3 regions of the Streptomyces sp. NPDC033131 genome follow, and region 1 is predicted to be linked to each of the others. Evidence: riboswitches for the same ligand, from Rfam matches in the RefSeq annotation. Region 1 holds a riboswitch; each other region holds the start of a gene.
What was found. A riboswitch is a leader RNA that binds a small molecule or an ion and turns the genes downstream of it on or off. The one in region 1 is predicted to bind cobalamin.

Region 1 (2,256 bases):
GGCCGGTGATCGTGAGGTTGTAGAAGACCTTGCGGACCGGGTTGGAGAACGCCCACTGGTAGGCGAAGTTCATGAACGTCCCGTCGAGGGTGTCGAACAGGCTCATGCCGGCGGCGAACAGGAGGGGCAGGGAGAGGATCGCGTACCAGGGCAGGCCGGCCGCCGCGCCCGACCCGGCCATCACCATCAGGGTGACCTCGGTCGCGGTGTCGAAGCCGAGGCCGAAGAGGAAGCCGAGCGGGTACATCTGACCGGGCCGGGTGATGGACTTGGTGAGGCGGCCCAGGATGCGGTTCATGAATCCCCGCGAGTCCAGGTGCTGTTCGAGCTCCTTCTCGTCGTAGGCGCCCGCCCGCATCGCCTTGAACACCTTCAGGATGCCGAGCAGGGCGGCCAGGTTGAGGGCGGCGATGAGGTAGAGGAACGTGCCGGAGATCGTCGTACCGAGGACGCCGAGCACCTGGTGGGTGCCGGAGTCCTCGTTCATGACCTTTCCGGCGAGCTGGGTGCCGCCCGCGATCAGCAGGGCGAGGAGCACCACCACGCTGGAGTGGCCGAGCGCGAACCAGAAGCCCACCGACACCGGGCGCTTGCCGTCGGCCATCAGCTTGCGGGTGGTGTTGTCGATCGCGGCGATGTGGTCGGCGTCGAAGGCGTGCCGCATGCCGAGGGTGTAGGCGGTGATGCCGAGGCCGATACCGAAGGCCTTGTCGCCGACCTCGTAGTGCCCGGGGACGACGAGGAGGAACAGGATTCCGAAGGCGACGACGTGCAGTGCGGCGACGGCCGACATGAGGCCGGCGGTCTTGAGGGTGTCCTCGCGGCGCCACTTGAAGGACGTCGGGGCGGGGACGGGCGCAGACTTCTGGGCAGGCTTGGGCAGGGTCATCCGGTCACGCTCCAGCACCTCGTGGATCAACTCGTGAGATGCCGTGGCCGGTCTCCTGGCTTACGGGTCGTACGTGTCCGTTCCTGCCTTCCCGGTCGTGCTCGACCAGTGGCCCGGCTGGCGCCGGACGGGACGGAAACTCCCCGATCACAGTGGCGAGGGCCGCTCCGGCATGGACCCCCTGAGGGGTCGTCACCGGCTTCCCGAGCACCACGGCCCGCCCACCGTAGGGTTGCAGGCGGTCTCCTGCATAGCTGCGTACCTGCGCAGGTATGGAAGATCACATGGGGGTGCCTGCGAGGATGGCGGCATGCATCTCGTTCCGGCCGACCGAGCGGATCGCCGAACCATCGACGGGCATCGGGTGTGCGACGCGATCGCCGCGATCGGCGATGCGGGTCATGTACGCACCTGGGCCGACCGCTTCTCCCTGCTCGCCGATCCCAAGCGGCTCGCGCTGCTGCTCGCCCTGCACCGGACCGGCCCGCTGGCCGTATCCGACCTGGCGATCGCCACCGGCATGAACGACCCCGCCGTGTCGCAGGCACTCAGGCTGCTGCGGGCGGCGGGTGTCGTGGAGGGCGAGAAGGAGGGAAGGATCGTGCGCTACCGGGTGGTGGACGCCGACATCGCCTCGCTGCTGAAGCAGTGTGCGACCAGCCCGTCTGGGGGTCCCCCCTCTGGGGGATTTTGAGGACGAGGCCCTTCGGGCCGAAGCGGGGTCTGGGGGCGCAGCCCCCAGGGACGGGACGGGAAGGGGCGGCGGGGGCGAATCCCGTGTCCTCAGCCCGAAGCCGGACGCCGGCCGGGCTGAAACAGCCCGACCGGCGCCGACCACACCGACTGCGCCTGATTACGAGCGGGCGGCCTTGCGACGCCGCGTCGCCAGCACGATGCCCGCACCGCCCGCGAGCAGCACCGCCGCACCGATGGCGATCGGCCCGGTCGCGCTGCTGCCACCGGTCTCCGCGAGGTTGTCGCCGCCGCCGTTCGGGGTGGCGGCGGGAGCGGTGGTGGACTCGGAGGCAGACGGGCTCGGGGCCTCGGTGGACGGCGAGGGGGACTCGGCGGGGGGCTCCGTCGCCGGGGGAGTCGTCTCCTCCGCCGGCGTCGAGGGCTCGGTGGCCTCCGGGGTCGACGGGGTCGGCGTCGGGGTGGCCGGCGGCTCGGACGGAGCCGTCGTGCAGTCCTTCGTGCCGCCGTTCCAGGCAGCGATCAGCTTGTCCTTGATGACCGGGCGGTCCGGACCCTTGGGCAGGTCGCCGTGGACGAAGCCGTCATCGGAGTCGAGGACGCCGTCGAACTTGACCGCGCCGCGGTAGAGGTCTATCTGCGCGAAGCAGCCCGCGTCCGGCACCGCGATGTCG
Region 2 (2,256 bases), on a different contig from region 1:
GCTGCGGATAGACGAAGTGGTGAGTCCCCGTCAGCTCGACGTACGAGAAGCGGAAGCGCTCACCGCCGAAGCGGAACTCGCACTCGGTGTGGAGCTGCGCGCGCTGCAGCAGGGTGTCCACGAGACCGCGCTGCTGGAGCCCGCGCACGGCCCACTCCTCGATGACGCCCGCCCGCGGCCGCTGCTCGATGAACTCGCGCGTCTCCGTCTCCAGGACCAGGCAGTCGACGCCGGCGGCCCGCAGGATGTTGCCGACGGTGAGCCCGGCGGGCCCGGCGCCCACGACGACGACCGGAAAGCGTTGCGGAGCACCGGAGTCGGGGGAAGGGGTGGAGGTCACCCGAACATTATGTCGGTGCGTCCCGGAGCGATTCGCGGATCGTGGACGGACGCCGCGGGCAGGTGGCGGCGAGAGCGTCCGTCAGCCCAGGCGGGGGATCTCGATCGCCGGGCAGCGGTCCATCACCATCTCCAGGCCCGCGGCCCGGGTGCGGTCGTACGCGGCCTCGTCGATGACCCCGAGCTGGAACCAGACCGCCTGCGCACCCCTCGCCACCGCCTCGTCGGCGACCGCCCCGGCGAGGTCGCTGTTCACGAACACGTCCACGACGTCCACGTCGAAGGGGATGTCCGCGAGCGAGGCGTACCCGCGCTCCCCGTGGACGGTCTCCGCCTTGGGATGCACCGGGACGACCCGCTTGCCGTAGCGCTGGAGCACCTCGGCCACGCCGTACGCGGCGCGCTGCCGGTTCGACGACAGGCCGACCACGGCCCAGGTGTCGCCGAGCCCGGTGAGGATCTTGCGGACCGTTGCCTCGTCGCCGTACACCGTGGGTCTCCCTGGGGCTCGTGAACGCTCTGACCTCTGGCACAACAGCGCGCCGCGACCGGTGATTCCCCTCCGTGATAGCTTGCCGGGGCCAGTCGAACCCATGACACGTGGGTCAGGGAATCCGGTGCGAATCCGGAGCTGACGCGCAGCGGTGAGGGTGACGGGCGGGGCCTCGGCCACTGGACGACGCGTATGTCGTCTGGGAAGGCGCCCCGACCGGACGATCCCGAGTCCGAAGACCTGCTGGCGGCCCTCGCGGTGACATACGGCGGGGGAGCACCGTACGACCGGGCTCCGCGTTCGAGCCCTCGACGATCGAGGACCACTCCGTGCAGACAGCACGCCTTGCCCTTCCCTCCGCCCTGCTCACGGCCGGATCCCTGCTCCTGACCGGCTGCGGCGACGCCGCCACCACCGATGCGAAGGCCGCCGTCAGCCTCGACAACTGCGGCCGTACGGTGCGGGTCGAGGCCCCGCCCGAGCGGGCCGTCTCCCTCAACCAGGGCACCACCGAGATCATGCTCTCCCTCGGGCTGGCCGACCGGATGGCGGGCACGGCGACCTGGACCGACCCCGTGATGAAGGGCCTGGAGAAGGCGAACGCCACCGTGGAGCGGATCGCCGACAACAACCCCTCCTTCGAGCGCGTCCTGGACGCCGAGCCGGACTTCGTCGCCGCCTCCTTCGTCTCCACGCTGGGGAAGGGGGGAGTGGCCTCGCGCGAGCAGTTCGAGAAGCTGGGCGTGCCCACCTACGTCTCCCCGTCCGACTGCGCCGGCAAGGACAACTCCGGCGACGGGGACGGCGCACGCTCCGAGCCCCTGACCGCCGAGGCCGTCTACGGCGAAATACGGGACCTCGCCGCCGTCTTCGGGGTGAGGGAACGGGGCGAGAAACTCGTCGGGCAACTCGAGGCGCGGATGACCAGGGCGACCGCCGGCATCGACGCCTCCGACGTGACCCTCCTGTACTGGTTCGCCAACTCCGAGTCGCCCTACATGGCGGGCTGCTGCGGCGCTCCCGGCGTCATCACCCGCTCCCTGGGTGCCAGGAACGTCTTCGACGACACGCACGACGAATGGCCGCAGATCAACTGGGAGACGGTCGCCGACCGCGACCCCGACGTCCTCGTCATCGGCGACCTGACCCGCAAGTCGCAGACCGCCGAGTCGGCCCGGAAGAAGATCGCCTTCCTGGAGTCCAACCCGGTCACCAGGAACATGACCGCCGTCCGGCACCGGCGGTACGTCCAGCTCAGCGGGCAGGCCATGAACCCGACCATCCGCACGATCGAGGGCGTGGAGAAGGTCGCGGCGGGCCTGCGCGACTTCGGGCTCGTGAAGTGACCGCCCGGGCGGTCCTGCTCGGTGCGGCCGGGACGGTCCTGCTGTGCTGCTCCCTCGCCCTCGCCATCACCATCGGCC
Region 3 (2,256 bases), on a different contig from region 1:
GGATACGCCCCCTGGTGAGAAACCGCCCGGCGACACTGACGCCGAGAGCCAGCAGGCCGACGCGCCGGGACAGCCGTACGGCCCGCTCGATGTCGGGTGTGGTGACGGCACGCCCGTCCCCGTTGAGTACGGGCCGGTGCTCCACCCGCCCCGCATAGGACAGGGTTCCGCCGAGCCGTACCCCGAGCGCCCCGGCGAACGAGGCTTCCACGGGGCCGGCGTTGGGACTCGGATGCTTCGCGGCGTCCGCCCGCCAGGCCCGTACGGCCCCTTGCGGATCCGGCCCCGCAAGCGCGGCCAGCACCGCGGTGAGTCGCGCTCCCGGCCACCCGGCGAGATCGTCGAGCCGCGCGGAAGCCCACCCGTAGCGCCGGTACCGGGGCGACTTGTGCCCGACCATGGCGTCGAGGGTGTTCACGGCCCGGAAACCGAGCAGCCCGGACACCCCGCCCACAGCTCCCCACACCAGCGCCCCGACCACCGCGTCGGACGTGTTCTCGGCAACGGACTCCACGACCGCCCGGGCGATCCCGTCGGCGTCGAGGGCCTGCGGGTCCCGTCCGCACAGGTGCGGCAGCCGGGCCCGCGCGCCGTCGACGTCCCCGGCCTCCAGCGCCCGCCCGATGACCCGGGCCTCCCGCGCGAGCGAAGTCCCCCCGACGGCGGCCCAGGTGGCGGCACCGGTCAGCGCGACGGAAGCGGCAGGTGACGTACGGACGGCCCGAACAGCAAGGCTTCCCAGGGCGACAGCACCCCCGGCACACACGACGGCGTGCAGGGCGCCCCACCCCCGGTGGTCCCGCCACAACACCCGTTCCACGGCACCCGCGGCCCGCCCGAACCCGGCGACCGGATGCCCACGGCGTGGATCGCCGAGCAGGAGGTCACCGAGAAGGCCGGCGGCGGCGCCGTACGCGAAAACGCGATCGGCACGCATGAACTCAGCCGACCGCTGTCACAGACAGGTCGCTGGGGTTGAACCTCGAACGGCAGCCGCGCATGGCGATATGTCCTCACTCAGGGTGTCCACGCCCTGGTTCGACGAGATCGGCGGTGAGAGTTCCTGGCTCCCGGGGGTTCCTACCCCGGTGACAGTGGCGGGACCGCGCCGGACTCACACCGGCTTCCTCTCCTACCGCCGTACATGGCTCGGGCAGTCCACCATGGGGTTGGAAGGGCCGTCAACTCGCTGTTGACCTGCGGGAGCGGAGTGTGCTGAGGCCCACATCGGGCGGTGCGGCGGGGCGCCCCACGGCACCCCGATCGGCCGGAATTCCCCTCGGGCGGGCATCGTCCGACGAACCGGCGGGGTGGGTCGCAAAAGCCCGCCCTGCCCGGACCGCTGATGAGGCGACCGGAGCAGGACGGGCCGGAAAGTGCGCGCGAGCCCTCAGGCCACGATCAGGTAGATCCCGTACCCCACGGCCGCCGCACAAGCCGCGAAGCACGCGTACGCGCCCGTGAGCGCCACGGCGGCCGTGTCACCCTGCGCGGCAGCCCGCTCGCGGCGGGACAGGCCCACGATGCCGAGGGTGAACAGGGCCACGAGGGCCACGGTGATCAGGAGGCTGATGCCGAAGACGGATCCGAGGGCCGCCCAGTCGATCTTCATGCTGGTTCTTCCTTCGTGCCGGTGGGTGCCTGGGTGGCGGGGCTCAGACGGTGGTCGCGGCCGACGGGGCCGCGGGGTCGGCCGCGGTGGCCGGGGCCGGGATGGTGGCCGTGAGGTCCTCGGTCACCGTGCCGCCGACGGGAGGCGGCGTCACGGCGGCCATGGCCGTGGTGACCACGCCGGCCGGCTCCTCGGTGTCGTTGACGTTCGTGTGGTCGACGACCTCGCGGCGCGAGAGCTTCCAGATCGCGGCGCTGGAGGTGATGAGGAAGACGGCTACGAGGGCCGTGCCCCAGGCGCCGAAGCCGGTCACGTACTCCGCGAGCGCGCCCACCAGGGCCGCGGCGGGCAGGGTCAGGCCCCACGCCACGAACATGCGGGTCGCGGTCGACCAACGGACCACGCCGCCCTTGCGGCCGAGGCCGGCGCCCATCACCGAGCCGGAGACGGAGTGCGTGGTGGAGAGGGAGAAACCGAGGTGGGAGGAGGCCAGGATGACCGTGGCCGCGCTGGTCTGGGCGGCGAAGCCCTGCTGCGGCTGGAGGTCGGTCAGGCCCTTGCCCATGGTGCGGATGATGCGCCAGCCGCCGAGGTAGGTGCCGAGCGCGATGGCGATACCCGCGCTGAGGATGACCCACATGGGC

Region 2: it holds a riboswitch for cobalamin, as region 1 does, so the genes downstream of both, ACZ5XS_RS09840 (ABC transporter substrate-binding protein) here and nicT (Nickel transporter NicT) in region 1, are expected to answer to the same signal.
Region 3: it holds a riboswitch for cobalamin, as region 1 does, so the genes downstream of both, ACZ5XS_RS22355 (cobalamin biosynthesis protein) here and nicT (Nickel transporter NicT) in region 1, are expected to answer to the same signal.

What each region holds. Positions count from the first base shown of each region.
Region 1 covers NZ_JBVIPA010000027.1:44,236-46,491, reverse strand. Annotated here, with positions in the region: gene nicT (Nickel transporter NicT) at 1-889, opposite strand, end outside; cobalamin riboswitch at 918-1,119, opposite strand; gene ACZ5XS_RS29525 (ArsR/SmtB family transcription factor) at 1,200-1,583, shown strand; gene ACZ5XS_RS29520 (LAETG motif-containing sortase-dependent surface protein) at 1,743-2,256, opposite strand, start outside.
Region 2 covers NZ_JBVIPA010000005.1:234,432-236,687, reverse strand. Annotated here, with positions in the region: gene ACZ5XS_RS09850 (4-hydroxybenzoate 3-monooxygenase) at 1-340, opposite strand, end outside; gene ACZ5XS_RS09845 (CoA-binding protein) at 422-829, opposite strand; cobalamin riboswitch at 905-1,097, shown strand; gene ACZ5XS_RS09840 (ABC transporter substrate-binding protein) at 1,162-2,178, shown strand; gene ACZ5XS_RS09835 (FecCD family ABC transporter permease) at 2,175-2,256, shown strand, end outside.
Region 3 covers NZ_JBVIPA010000017.1:53,441-55,696, reverse strand. Annotated here, with positions in the region: gene ACZ5XS_RS22355 (cobalamin biosynthesis protein) at 1-937, opposite strand, end outside; cobalamin riboswitch at 1,039-1,178, opposite strand; gene ACZ5XS_RS22350 (hypothetical protein) at 1,391-1,612, opposite strand; gene ACZ5XS_RS22345 (inorganic phosphate transporter) at 1,656-2,256, opposite strand, start outside.